Regions from separate parts of the Paenibacillus sp. FSL K6-2859 genome, predicted to be linked through region 3. Evidence: riboswitches for the same ligand, from Rfam matches in the RefSeq annotation. Region 3 holds a riboswitch; each other region holds the start of a gene.
What was found. A riboswitch is a leader RNA that binds a small molecule or an ion and turns the genes downstream of it on or off. The one in region 3 is predicted to bind cobalamin.
Positions count from the first base shown of each region.

Region 1: it holds a riboswitch for cobalamin, as region 3 does, so the genes downstream of both, MHB64_RS03920 (S-layer homology domain-containing protein) here and metE (5-methyltetrahydropteroyltriglutamate--homocysteine S-methyltransferase) in region 3, are expected to answer to the same signal.
Region 2: it holds a riboswitch for cobalamin, as region 3 does, so the genes downstream of both, MHB64_RS02435 (anaerobic ribonucleoside triphosphate reductase) here and metE (5-methyltetrahydropteroyltriglutamate--homocysteine S-methyltransferase) in region 3, are expected to answer to the same signal.

Region 1 is NZ_JBBOYU010000001.1:892,442-897,475, reverse strand. It holds gene MHB64_RS03920 (S-layer homology domain-containing protein) at 1-3,394, opposite strand, end outside; cobalamin riboswitch at 3,660-3,860, opposite strand; gene MHB64_RS03915 (hypothetical protein) at 3,951-4,529, opposite strand; gene MHB64_RS03910 (cellulase family glycosylhydrolase) at 4,749-5,034, shown strand, end outside.
Region 2 is NZ_JBBOYU010000001.1:554,727-559,760, forward strand. It holds gene nrdG (anaerobic ribonucleoside-triphosphate reductase activating protein) at 1-318, opposite strand, end outside; gene MHB64_RS02435 (anaerobic ribonucleoside triphosphate reductase) at 315-2,300, opposite strand; cobalamin riboswitch at 2,518-2,751, opposite strand; gene MHB64_RS02440 (MTH1187 family thiamine-binding protein) at 3,128-3,436, shown strand; tRNA gene MHB64_RS02445 (tRNA-Thr) at 3,532-3,603, shown strand; gene MHB64_RS02450 (YjcZ family sporulation protein) at 3,809-3,940, shown strand; partial or broken gene MHB64_RS02455 (NAD(P)H-dependent oxidoreductase) at 4,482-5,024, shown strand.
Region 3 is NZ_JBBOYU010000001.1:5,011,567-5,016,600, forward strand. It holds gene metE (5-methyltetrahydropteroyltriglutamate--homocysteine S-methyltransferase) at 1-2,084, opposite strand, end outside; cobalamin riboswitch at 2,341-2,545, opposite strand; gene MHB64_RS22530 (undecaprenyl-diphosphate phosphatase) at 3,036-3,896, opposite strand; gene MHB64_RS22535 (DedA family protein) at 3,946-4,569, opposite strand; gene MHB64_RS22540 (FtsX-like permease family protein) at 4,587-5,034, opposite strand, start outside.

The DNA of each region.
Region 1 (5,034 bases), 4.1 Mb from region 3:
GACTCGCTGTTGGTATCGGTGCATTTAGATCGGCACCCAAATTCGTAGTATAACGCCACTGAATTCTATCCCCAGCACTTAGGTTATATGAAGATGCACCATAATTAGGATATTTTCCATTTACATTATACATCCATCCACTACCGCTACCATGGTCAAATTCTCCATCACCAGCTATGGATTCAACATACACACTTCCAAATGTACTGTTCCAAGAATAGCTATAGTCGATCCCGCGGCTATCTAGTACTCTTTCGAATATAGACCACACTGTGTCACCAGATTGTAGCTCTACCTGTACAGAAGGAACAACATATCCCTTCTTAATCGTAAGCTTATCCACGGATAGGGTTACATATGGCTTCGATGGAGTGGTTCCTCCACCACCAGTGCCACCGCCATTTCCTTCGCCGTTGTCACTACCACCGTCACCACCAGGTGTCTGAACTACACTGGATGTGTAAGCAATGTAATCAGTGAAGTGATTGGTTTTTACGATTAAATCATTTCCATTATCGTAGGCATACTCTGACTTGCCGCTTGCCAAACCTAAGGCATCACTTACAAATTTTTGAATCACATGAGGTGTACCATTTTGAATATAAGCTGCATCTTTTCCTTTAAGGTCCTTAAAGGTTAATGTTATAAATTGACTAAATTCTACTCTTGCACTGCCACCCATGGAAAAGGCTTGAATAATGCTCTCCAGCTTCTTATCCTGGGAAATAATCTGATTCAGACTATCTTTTATTGCAGCTTCTGTGCCTGTTAAAGGTGACAAAAGTTCAATTGCTGAGGCATCTCCACGGGTAACTTTTGCACCCTTAGGAATGACTACAGATACGTCACCTTTGGTAGCTTCAATCTGAGGAAGATCGCTGTTATCTGGTAAACTAACACTAACCTTCGATTGTTGATTTTTAGGAATAACTACCGTTATTTCCTTGTTGCTATCTCCTGTGCTGATTGGAACAATATAATCTTGAGAGTCAATTGGGATATCAACTTTTGGGTGATCACCAGACGGTAACGGAAGTTCTTTTGGACCCTCTGGTTGCCCAGGTCCCGGTCCTTCTGGTTGTTCCAATTTCACATCATTCATATCAAAGAGACGGTTACTATGATTGATCAGACGATCATAGGACACAAGTGCATACGTGCCTTGGTCCGTAGCCATTCCATTTACTGATCCTGTTAAGGTGTGCTTAAATCCACCATCAGGTGCAGCAAAGACAAGTAATGCATCAATAAGGGACTTGCCATTCTTGATAAACCTAACATCATTGTCTGGGTTAACACCTACGCTAGTTAAAGCAACAATAACTTGCGAGATGCTTTCACTGCTTGTGCTTCCCCAGCTTGTATAACTACCATCATTATTTTGATTACTCGATAACCATGCAATGGCCCGATCTACGGCAGCTTTTACATTAGAATCCTTTGCGTAATAAGGTGCAAGTGCTTGTATTGCCATAGCCGTCATATCGACATCGGCTTTCGCCGTACCTAATGCCCAACCACCGGCTTCTACTGTACCTTTTTTAATCTCATTATCTAAAATATACTGAATCAGGTTTTCTCTTGTGGTTTGAACTTTACCTGCTGGCGCTACTGGAATATCATAGTTATGACTATCTAGCGCAATTAGAGCAAATATAGGACCATTATTTCCTTGCTTCTGAATGTATTGATAATCAGCAAGCGTTTTTCTCAGATCATACCCCGCGACATTCGTGATATCTTTTCCAATAGAGGTAAGTCCTAAAATCAATCTGGAATACTCTGTACTTACAGTAGTATCGATTTTCCCATCCTTTATTAAGGCTGCTACTTTCGTAGCTATATTGTTGTAATAGAGATCATAATAATCATTAGGCACATCGTAGTTTGCACGTGCTAAAGAAAGAATGGACCACTCTCCGAAATAAGTCGGATTCGTTACGGTTTTAACAAGATAGGCAAGGCTCTTATCCAAATGCTGCTTGGCTACATCTGGAGTCGGTACTTCCGGCTGCTCTAATTGAACATCATTCATGTCATAGAGACGGTTGCTATTATTGATCAGACGATCATAGGATACGAGTGCATATGTGCCTTGATCCGTAGCCATAGCGTCTACTTTTCCGGTGAGAATATGCTTGAATCCACCATCCGGCCCAGAGAAGCTAAGTAAAGCATCTATAAGTGAATTTCCTTCTTTAATAAACTTAGGGTCACTGTGCGGATCTACGCCTACGCCAGTTAAGGCAACAACAATCTGTGCGATGCTCTCACTGCTTGTGCTTCCCCAGCTTGTAAATCCACCTTGAGCATTTTGTACACTCGATAACCATGCAATCGCCCGATCCACGGCAGCTTTTACATTAGAATTCGTTGCGTAATAAGGCGCAAGTGCTTGCATCGCCATCCCGGTCATATCGACGTCTGCTTTGGTTACACCTAAAGCCCAGCCCCCGGCATCTGCTGCACCTTTTTTAACTTCTCTATCTAAGATGTACTGAACCAGGTTTTCTCTTGTGCTTTGATATATAACTCCCTTCTCATCAGGATCAGGGAATAATACTGGAATTTCGTAGTCATGACTATCTAGTGCAATCAGAGCAAATATGGGACCGTTGTTCCCTTGCTTCTGAATATATTGATAATCAGCGAGTGCATTTCTTAGATCATGACCTGCAACATTCGTGATATCTTTTCCGATAGAGGTCAGTCCTAGAATTGCTCTGGAATTCTCTGTGCTTTTATTGGCGTCGAGTTTTCCATCCTCTTTGATAATCGATGTTATTTTCGTAGCTACATTGTTGTAATAGAGATCATAATAACCACTTGGTACTTTATAGTTCGCACGTGCTAGAGAAAGAATCGACCATTCTCCGCTACCTGTTCCAAATGACGGATTCTTTACAGTGTTAACGATGTAAGCCAAGCTTTTATCTAACTGTTCTTTGGCAGTAATTTTATAAGTAACCTGATAGGTTACATTATCTGCTTTGTTCCCAGCGCCATCTACAGCCGTTACTGCGATTACGTTACTACCTGGGTTAAGAGAGGCTCTGTACTCACCATTAGTAGCTGACAGAACGACTTGGTTCAGCTTTACTACTGGGATAATGTCTTTATAGACATTGTCTGTAACCACTACTTTGAAGCTTAAATCTTTACTGGATACTTCTTGTTTATCTTGTATACCTTCTATTAATATCGTAGGCTTCTCTGTATCTGGCTCTTGTACTAACGCATTAATCTGCTCTACTAGAGCTTGATTAACCTCTGTTGTTACAACTGCACTATCGGCAATTACTTCATTCGCATGAGCCGGGATTAGGCTTGTAGAGAACGTCGTGATAAATACAGCTACAATGAGTAACCAAGCTAAAAACTTATTTTTCTTCATGTTTCCATAACCCTTCCCTTCTCTTCCTATAATAAAAAAACAGAATAAACTTTCCAAGCATAACGCCCTCGGCGTCCTTATAAGGACGTTATGCGTTTAGCGAGAAATATAAGACATAGAGTATAGGTGCTAAACTTATACTTTCTTATATTTTTAGCACTACAAAAAAACCACTCAACATAACGTCAAGAGGTTTAAGATAGTGAACCGCAATAATAGCAGGCATATACTATATCAAACACCCCTCTATCGCTCGTAGAGTTTAATGGTGTATCAGAAACAGGCAGATATTCTGGCTCAAGTATCATCACCCTTGCTACCTTCCCAGTTTCCCAGTGGTACCTTGCAAGGACTCCTCTTTCACAGCGGCGGGACCGCGCGGGACTCACACCCGCTTTCCATTTAACCAATCTATGATTGCATTTCCGAAACATTCATAATTGGCACCTATTGCTAATATTAATTTTTCATGCTCCATCATATCTAATATAGATGCTTTTGTCATGCAATATTTGTTTTTTGTATAACGAGTAGTTAGCGATAATCCTATTGAATATCAAATCATTTTAACCACAATATACTCTTTTTCTCTCAGCTCAAAGCCCTCCTCCAGTGACAAAGAGGCCAAATCAAAGATTCGATCATACTTTTTATTTCGTAGGAGCCCTTCTTCCTCAGCCCAACAAGTATAAAGCTCAAACTCGGCACCAGATACCCCATAATCTGTCATAAGCCTAAATAACTCCCGACAACACTTGAGTGAGGCATCATACGATCCTGGTAGCGTATCTTTTAGCTTAGGGGATACAGAGAAGCCGCCCCAATTCGGTGAAATCCGGTATACATATGGACTCCGAAAATGCTTGCGAATCTCATCGTTCCAATACCCAAGTTCCTCTATAAAAATACCCGCTGCATCTTCTTCCGAGTCGTATACAAGACAGTCCTCATCTCTTAAATGAGACAGATCTGCGATGTCATCCAAAGGAATTATGCCTTGCAGGCGTAAAGCCTCTCTTTGATTCTTATACTCTGGGGAATTTTTCACTTCATTATATGTCTTTGCTGACAGTACACTGCCTCTTTCTCCTAACGGAAGCTCTGTAGCCGAGCCTATGTAATGAAATCTGCTCACTGGATTGCCCTCCATAACTTTGGAATCACTGCAAATCACTAATTCATATATGAATTTACCACAAATTAGTAAGGTACTCGTTGAAATTATTCTATGTTAGGGTATTTGGTAAGCGTTTACAACAAATTAATGGAGGTGTATATGATCATCTAAGCACCAAAGTACTAAGGAAGGTCCGGTTTAAGCATCCTCAAAAATGATCTTACAAAGGAGAATTCAATGACTACTCGAATCCAGAAACACTTCTTATCATTGACCCTTGTCACCGCTCTTCTGCTTTCTTTGTTCTCATCCATTGCCGCCGCTGCCACTAAGGACGAGCAACAAGCTAAGCCAGCACCAAAGAGTAAGATCCAATCCTATGTAGACGATATGCAGCCCGGATGGAACCTTGGCAATACGCTAGATGCTACAGGTGAGGATGAAACCTCCTGGGGCAATCCGCGTGTGACCCAAGAACTGATTAAGAAAATCGCCGCACAAGGCTACAAAAGTATCCGGATTC
Region 2 (5,034 bases), 4.5 Mb from region 3:
ATACGTATACCCACTGTAAATCCAGATGGGGAAGCCTGGGAGCACGGCGCGAAGCTCATGAATGAACCCAAGTACCTCTTCTGCCGAGAAAAAAGGATCGCCGCCTGCTAGTGTTAAACCATCCAGCAATGGGTTAGCGGCGATTTCTGAGATGATTTCATGTTGACGTTCTAAGGTGAAAACTTCTCCATATTTAAAATTCCATGTCTCGGGATTAAAGCATCCCGGGCAACGATGGCGGCAGCCGCTGAGGAAGAGGACGGCCCGCATGCCCTCTCCCTCGTTAATCGACTCCGGATAGTATCCGCAAATATTCATAGATGCTTAACACGATCCCGTACTTCGGCTTGTTTGGCGGCGTTGAAGCGGGTCTGATAGTCGCCAGTTAAATAACCTGTAACTCTGCGCAAACGACGGATGTGCACGTCATTCTCATGTGCGTTGCAGGAAGGACAGTTTGTCCCAATTACGCCTTCGTATCCGCAGCTTGAGCAGCGGTCAATCGGATGGTTAATGCTGAAGTAGCTGACCTGTTGTTCTAGTGCGTATTTAATGATTTTGATAAAAGCGGTTGGATTGCTGCGGGCATTACCGTTTAATTCGACATAAGAAATAGCCCCGGCATTGCAGTATTCATGGAAAGGAGCTTCCAAGCTGATCTTCTGAGCAGCGCCTAGATCATAGTATACAGGGATGTGGAAAGAGTTCGTATAATACTCACGGTCAGTTACGCCTGGAATAGAACCCAATACCTTACGATCAATCTTGGTGAATTTACCGGACAGACCCTCGGCTGGTGTTGCGAACAAGGTGATGTTGAGATTCAGTTCTTCACTTTTCCGGTCGCAATACTCCCGCATATGACGTACGATAGCCACAGCCTTGGCATGGACTTCCATATCCTCGCCATGGTGTTTGCCGTACATGGCTTTCATGCATTCCGCCATACCGATGAAGCCGAGCGACAGACTACCATGCTTCAGCAGTTCACCTACAGAGTCTTCAGGAGCGAGGGTTTCGCCGCCTTCCCAGACGCCTTCTCGCATCATGAAATCGGATGCTTTAGCTTTTTGCGCGCTTTGGATGCGGAACCTATGAAGAAGTCCTTCCAGCGCAATGTCCATATAGTGATTTAGATCCTCATAGAAGCCAGCTTCGTCTGCGACGGTACGCCGGCCTGTTACTGTGCCGTGTGCCAGACCGAGCCGAACCAGATTCAGTGTATTAAAGGAAAGGTTGCCCTTCCCGGAGCAATGATTACGCCCAAAACGGTCACCGAGCACTCTAGTGCGGCAGCCCATTGTAGCAAATTCCGTATCAGGATCACTTGGATCATAATACTGCAAGTTGAGCGGAGCGTCTAGATTAGCAAAGTTCGGATACAGTCTGCGTGCAGAACATTCCGCTGCTTTTAGGAACAATTCATAGTTAGGATCGCCTTGCTGTTGGTTGATTCCTTGCTTGCATTTGAAGATTTGAATAGGGAATACAGGTGTTTCTCCGCTGCCAAGCCCGTTCATCGTTGCTGTTAGCAGGGAACTGATTACAAGCTGACCTTCTGGTGAAGTACAAGTACCATAATTGATACTGGTAAACGGAATTTGCCCGCCGGATCGGCTGGACATGGTATTGAGATTATGTACCATACTTTCAGCCGCTTGCAGGGTTTCGATTTCAGTTTCTTTCAGTGCATAACGGAACGATCTCGGATATACCTCCGCCAGATCGGTCCGGCTCATTGTGATCTCGCCCAAAGATTCATTAGCTTGTCCCTCATCAAAATAATCCAGACCCTTGCGGAACAGCTTAGCGAAGGATTTGGTTACATAAGGTGCCAGATCATAGTCGAGTTTATTGGCGGATACGCCGCCATATTGAGCATTTTGCTGGGATTGAAAAATGATTGCTACTAGTGACATAGCTGTCATTATGGAGTTCGGAGGACGAACACTGCCGTTGCCGGTGTTGAAGCCTTCTCGGAGAAGCTTATCAAACGGGATAAAAATGCAGTTAGTCGTTCCGATTGCGTATTGATCCAGATCATGCACATAGACGACATTGTCATCAATGGCTTGCACCAGCTGCGGCGGCATCGTAAAGTTACGGGCGTACCATTTTGAATATTCACTGCCGAACTTGCTCATTTTACCGGAGAAACTCTCTCCGTTCAAATTGGCATTCTCGCGCAGCAAGTCCAAATCCCGGCTGTCGATAATATCGCGTCCTAAATCAATGAGCTCTTCTAAAAGAACTTCCCGTGCATTTGTTGTACCGTTAAATTGTCTCTCCAACAACGTCATTGTATAGCTCTCCTCTCAGTCTATCGTCCTATCATTAAGAAGTGGGGCCGCATAAGCGGCCGTATATTCATTGTGATCTCATAAAAAAAGCATCCCCTAGCGAGGATGGCTGAAAATGCCCGATGCGTTATGTAAATATCCACACAGATATTTGTAGTGGTCTCTATGAAGATGACCGCATGCGGACACCGCTCCTGTTCCTCGCAGGCACTCATAGTTGGTGTCGTCGAAACAGGCAGGTCTCCTGGCTTCCGGAGGACCTCTCAGCGCCTTCCCAAGGGGGTTCTTACCCTCAGTGGCTTCTGCCAGGAGATCTGCCCATCTTTAGCTTCTAAAAGCTTGTAAAGGGCATCCGGTTACAGTGGCGGGACCGCAGCGGATTTTCACCGTACTTCCCTATTAAGCTCTAATTCCGATTAAGGATCAAAGCGCCTGTCTCCACTATATTTTGTTGTCGTTAGATAAAAATAACCCAAGATGTTGTGTTTGTAAACAGTTTTTTAGAAAACCCGCGCGGGGAGCGGGTTCTTCAAAAGTACTCCACAAATGATCCACAGGCTGTCCATAAGTAATCCACAATTGATCCACAGGCATATGAAAAATGATTCATAAATTGTCCGAAAAGATGCCACAAAGAGTCCATAAATGTAGTGCAGATGACCCTAGAATTCACGTAAGAAAAAATACCCGTGGCGAAAGTCATATTTCGGAGAATTTTTTGGGGAAAGAAGAAGGGGCATAATAAAGCTGAGATCATTTGTGGGAGAGCGGTGGAGTTGTTACAATAGAAGGAGACACATACTTTAAAATTCCGAGGAGGTATTCCCATGCCTATTGCTGAAGTAACCGTTATTCCGATTGGAACAGGTAGTACGAGCCTTAGCAGCTATGTTGCGGATATGCAGCGAGTGCTGAAGACGGTAGAAGGGATTACTTATGAGCTTACATCCATGGGTACAATTATCGAAGGGCCTCTTCAGCGTATTTTTGCTGCAGTCGAGGCGCTGCACGAGTCTCCTTTTGCCGCAGGTGCAGAGCGTGTCTCTACCTCACTTAAAATAGACGACCGCCGAGATAAACCCTCTACTAGCCGTGGAAAGCTGGAATCTGTGGAGCGTAAACTACAGATGGAATAGCAATTCGGGAGAGCAGGGAAATAGAGAGAAATAGGCTTGCGTTTCTGGGTGGAAGTTGTATAATATTTTTTGTTTGACAGAAAAATCAGCTTTAAGCTGGTGTAGCTCAGGGGTAGAGCAACGCACTCGTAATGCGTAGGCCGGGGGTTCAATTCCCTTCACCAGCATATCTAAGAATTGCGCATGGCACGGCTTCCGGGATTTCGGGACCGTGCCATTTGTCTTAAAATCATCTATTTTCTAACATTCTTCTAACCTTTGCCTACGGTCGGGGCTTTAAATGGATAGATATCTAATTACCTATTTACCCAAGCACTATAGTGTGGATTTCATAAGCTAAGATGAACTTAAATACAAAGGAGGAAATTTAAAATGAGCGAAAATATTGCTGGCTTTGGTGGTGTCGGATATGGTGGCGGTATCGGAGGAGCCTTTACATCTACCGGTGCAATCTTGGTACTGTTTATCCTCCTTGTAATTATTTCTAAGACTATCTTGCTATAAAATGAGAAGGATGTTTTGCTTGGAAGCTTGAGGATGTGCTTCCACAGAGCTATATCAGCCTTAATCTGGTGTAGCCCAGGGGTTCAATTTCCTTCACCAGCATCTCTAAGAATGGAATAACGGCGCGGTTTTCGGGGATCTCCGAACCGCGCCGTTTGTCTTGAAATCACCTATCTTCTAACATCCTTCTAACCTTTACTCAAGTAAAGTGAGGGATCAGTCGTAATCCCGACCTCTTTGCACGTTTCAAGAATGGAGTCGCCGATCCCTCGAAGGGCTGCTTCTTGTAAGCTGGGGAGAACATGTGAATAAGTATCCAGTGTAACATTGATGGAGGAATGACCCAGTCTCTCTTGTGTGATATTTGGGTGTACACCGAAGATGAGAATCGCCCCGAAGACTGTACGTCAATATACGTGCAGACAGGTTGCAATGCTTACCTTTAGGTAAGTACGTGAACTAAAAGTGCATACTTACGCGATGGCGTGATGGGAGGTATAACTCAAGTCCTAAATCTGATTCAAACATGGAGGATACACCATTGAAAACACTTGTTGTCGTTACGCACCCAAACATCGAAACATCCGTTGTTAATAAACGCTGGATCGAAGAACTCCATAAATATCCAGACAAATATACGGTACATGAGCTGTACAAAGCCTATCCCGATGAAAAAATCAACGTGGAAAAGGAACAACAACTAATTTAAGCGCATGATAAGCTCGTCTTACAATTCCCTGTCTACTGGTTTAGTAGTCCGCCTCAGCTTAAAAAGTGGCTGGACGAAGTATTTACTTACGGATGGGCATAGGGCTCGAAGAGTGATAAATTAAGAAATCGTAAAATCGCATTAGCTGTAACTGCCGGAGGAAGTGAAAAAGACTTCAGTGAAGATGGTAAACTCGGCTACGGGCTTGACCGTATTTTATCTCCCTTTGACACGACTTTTGTTTACTGCAACGCTGATTATCGTTCCTTCTATGCCATTTATGGTACGGAATCTAAGACGGTAGGAAGTACGGATTATTTTAAAAAATTGGACATCAGTTCGCAAGGCTATGTTGAATTTATCGATAATATGTAATTAGAATTGA
Region 3 (5,034 bases):
CCAAGACCGATTCCCTTATCATATTCCTGTTCTTCAAAGCTAACGATCAATTCCCCATGGCTACGGGAAGTTTCTATAGAGATGACATCTGCATCCATCGCGGAAATGGAGTCGATCATGTCATTGAATTCGCTATAGCACATGTGGGTATGAATTTGTGTTGTAGCCTTCACATGATTCGTTGCGATACGGAACGACTTCACCGCCCAATTCAAGTATGCCTCATGATCTTCAGCCTTCAAAGGAAGCCCTTCACGGATAGCCGGTTCATCTACTTGAATCATCTCTATGCCTGCATCCTCCAAAGCTTTAACTTCATGACGGAGCGCTAAGGCAATTTGATTAGCTACTGCTTCCCGACTAAGGTCATCACGTACGAAAGACCAATTGAGGATTGTAACAGGACCAGTCAACATGCCTTTAACAGGAAGGGCAGTTAACGACTGAGCATAAACGCTCTCTTTCACAGTCATAGGCTGAATAAAAGCTATATCCGCATAAATAACCGGTGGCTTCACGCAGCGAGATCCATAGGATTGAACCCAGCCATTACTAGTAAATAAGTAACCATCTAGCTTCTCCCCGAAAAACTCCACCATATCCGTTCTTTCAAACTCACCGTGCACGAGTACATCCAGACCCAGTTTTTCTTGGAAGGTAATTGCATCCGCGATCTGCTCACGTACGAACCCATCATAGCGCTCTTGATTCCATACCCCTTTACGCCATTTCAACCTTGCCTGACGTACTTCTACGGTCTGTGGAAAGCTTCCGATCGTTGTCGTTGGCAGAAGTGGCAGCTGCCATTTCTCCTGCTGCGCCTTTAGGCGCTCAGCAAACGGTAGACTGCGTTGGTCCGGTAAATCTGCAAGTCCAAGAACTTGCTCCGCAACATCCTTACGGCCGCGTTCAGGAAGCGAACGGAAGGCAGTAAGGGCTTCGCGACTGGCTGTCAACGCAGCAGCAGCTTCTCCTGTACCCTCTAAGGCTGCAGCAAGCAGGCCAAGCTCACTAAGCTTCTCATCAGCAAAGGCTAATGCAGCCTTGACGGTTGTCTTCAGCTTCGCCTCACCCTGAACAGTAACCGGAACATGCAGCAAACTGCAAGAAGGCTGTAGAATAAGACGATCAAGCGGTACATGTACACTCAGCTTCTCGATTAGCTGCAGCTTAGCATCCAGATCCGAGCGCCAGATGTTGCGTCCGTCAATAATACCCGCTCCCAGCCACTTATCCTCAGGCCAGCCAAGACGTTCAATCGATGCCAGGTTCGTCCCGCCATCATGGACAAAATCAAGACCTAAACCTTGTACCGGAAGTTTGAACAATGCCTCCAGCGGTTCAGCAGCTTCAAAGTAAGTCTGCAGAATAATATTTAAACCAGGCACGGATTCAGCAATTTCTGTGTAAATCGAGTGAAGTAAGGATAATTCTGACTCATTTATTCCTGTAACAATTGCTGGTTCATCCATTTGTACCCAGCTTACTCCTTCTTGCTTCAGTTCCTGCAACAGCTGAATGTAAACCGGAAGAAACCGAGCAGCAATCTTCGCAATATCCGCAGATGCAAAACCTTTTGACAACTTAAGGAATGTATAAAGGCCTAAAACTACAGGTTTACCCTCAATTCCCCCTTGGGACTTGGCAAAACGATAAGCTTCCAGTGGTTTGTTCTCGGTCAGACGCGGCGTTTGTGCACCAATCTCTGGAACGATGTAATGATAGTTCGTATTGAACCATTTAGTCATCTCACAAGCGGTAGCCTCAGCATTTCCTCTAGCCATCGCAAAATAAAGATCAAGTCCAATGTCGCCACCGTCATACGCATAACGTGGAGGTACGATCCCGAACATAACAGCTGTATCCAGCACATGATCGTAGAATGTAAAATCATTTACCGGAATGAAATCAATTCCTGCCTCCTGCTGAGTCTTCAAATGCTGAAGCTGAATGCCTGTCATTTCAGTACGGAATTCTTCCTCATTTATTTTCCCCGCCCAGAAGGCTTCCAACGTTTTCTTCCACTCGCGGTTTTTTCCGATTCTTGGATAGCCAAGATTACTTACTTTTACTTTGTTCGTCACTTTGCAGCTCCCCTTCTCCATTTTCTTATTTTGGACTTGATATCACTTGCATTCCTATAAGCATAAACGCCTTCGGCGTCCTTGTAAGGACGGTAAGCATTTTAGCGAGAAATATAAGACATAAAGTATAGGTGCAAAACTTATACTTTCTTATATTTTAAAAAAGAGCGCCCTTCCCTAAAAAAAGTCAAAGGGAAAGACGCCCATAATATACCTATGGTTAACGTCTAACACCTTCCTATCCTCCGTAGGTGAAGCAGTGCTGTTGAAACAGGCAGGTCTCCTGGCTAGCGGTGTCAGCATCCTTAGCAGTCTTCCCAGCAGTAGTAAATTGCCAGTGACATATGTTGCTATGGACTCTTCCGTTACAGTGGCGGGACCGCATCGGCTTCGAACCGAACTTCCCTTTTAAGCCTACCGAATTACTAATTCCGGCAAGCACCTGTCTCCGTTATTTTCAAGCTAAAACGCCATTGGCGTCCTTTTAAGGACGGTAAGACGTTTATGCGAGAATAATAAGAAAGTATTGTGTGAAACTTATACTTTCTTATCATTTAATCGCTAAAACGCCCTTGGCGTCCTTTTAAGGACGGTAAGACGTTTATGCGAGAATAATAAGAAAGTATTGTGTGAAACTTATACTTTCTTATCATTTAATCGCTAAAACGCCCTTGGTGTCCTTTTAAGGACGGTAAGCGTTTATGCGAGAATAATAAGAAAGTATTGTGTGAAACTTATACTTTCTTATCATTTAATCGCTAAAACGTCTTCGGCGTCCTTTTTAAGGACGGTAAGCGTTTATGCGAGAATGATAAGAATAAAGTGAAACTTTTACTTTATCCTTATCATCAATAAAGTGAGTGTCTTAATCTGATGTCATCATACGTGAAAGCCCCCGTCATCTGCAATAGATGACGGGGGCTTTGGTTATATCGATTCCTTATAACGGATTTAGAAAAACACGAAATATACTACTGCAGCAAGTACTATGCGATATATAGCAAATGGTAAAAGCTTAATCCGGTTGATCAATTTCAAGAAGAAACGCATCGATAATAACGCAAACACAAAGGCACTAATAAAGCCGGCAATGAAGAACGGCAGGGCATCGATGGTGAAATATTGCCAGTTCTTCATCAGTGAGAGTAAACTGGCGCCTGCCATGATTGGAACAGCCATAATAAACGTGAAATCAGCAGCAGCACGATGACTCATACCCAGAAGAACACCACCAGAAATCGTCGACCCGGAACGTGAAAATCCCGGCCACAAGGAGAAGCACTGGACCAGACCAACACCTAGCGCCTGCTTATATGTAATCTGATCGACACTCTCCGTTTGAATCTTCTTAGGTCCGAATAGATCCGCAATAATCATTAATACAGCACCGACTACTAGACCGATTAACACGGTAGATGTAGAGAATAAATGTTCGTCAATATAATCATTAAACAGAACCCCCAGCACGCCTGCTGGCACTAAGCCTACAAGCACCTGTGTAAGCTTAAGGTGGCCGCCTTTTTCAAGCTGTGGTTGTTGCTCGGTTACAGGATCCAACTGCTTGCGGCTGAAGCGCTTTAAGCCCAACAATTCAATGAACCTATTTCTAAAAATAACTACAACTGCTAATATTGACCCCAGCTGTATAACCACTTTGAACGTATTGGCCGTATATTGCCCAAATAACTCTGTCGATTTTAACCACATATCATCAACAATGATCATATGACCCGTGGAGGATACCGGAGCAAATTCAGTCAATCCTTCAACAATTCCCAAAATAATAGCTTTAATAATCGTTAATAGCTCCATTTGTTCTCCTCCTTTTAATCATAACTTTTATCTATAAGTCCTTCTCGGCTCAACCTTCGGTGTTCATTTTCCGGCTGCGCTTGCGGAAGAACAAATACCCCAGGATCACTACTCCACCTGCAAGAAGCACGTACACTACGTTAGAGTACATATCCATATACATGGCAATGTCTTCCCAGGACTCACCCAATGCCGCCCCAATAAGCACCAGCAATAGATTCCATCCCAGCGTACCAATCGTTGTGAAGATCATAAACACTCCAAATTTCATGCCCGACATCCCTGCTGGGATCGAGATCAAACTACGCACTAATGGAACCATCCGACAAAATAATACGGTCCAATAGCCATATTTGTCAAACCAAGCGTCAGCCTTGTGGATGTCCTTTTTGCTAATCCGGAGTAGGCCGCCCCAGCGTTCAACGATCTTTTCCAATCGATTTACATCCAACAAACGACCGATATAATAAAGAATCACTGCACCCAGCAGTGAGCCAAGCGTAGCAGCAATGATTACCCCAGGAATGGTCAAATTCGTTGTGGTTGTCATAAATCCGCCAAAAGGAAGGATCACTTCGGAAGGAATTGGTGGAAATATATTTTCAAAAGCGAGCATAAGGAAAATACCAAAGTAACCAAACTGCTCCATAAAATCTGTAATCCATGCTTGCATTTCGTAACCCCCATTATTCAGATCAAGTTCTTCTTCAAGTTGCGTAAATAACGGCTGCGAATAAAAAAGAAGTAAAGTCCCTGGACAGCCAAATATCCCAATAACACCGCCCCGGTCTCCACAGCAATTGATAAGTAGAACAACCGCTGAAGCGCAATAAAGGCAAACACACTATGCAAAATGGCAATCCCAACCGGAACAAAAAACAACAACGACAATTGTATCGTTACAATTCGGTTTAGCTCATGATCTGTAAGTCCCATTTTGGACAAAGTAGAATATTGATGACGATCATGATCTAGATCTGTATACAGCCGGAAGTAAAGGAAGCTGCCTGCCGCTATGAAAAATACAGTACCCACCAGTAAAGAAGCGAATAGCATCGTGTTGTACAATGTTCTCTGTATTTCAAACAGCGTGCCGCTAACAACAATCGCGTATGGCGAGTTACTTTCATAGGATCGT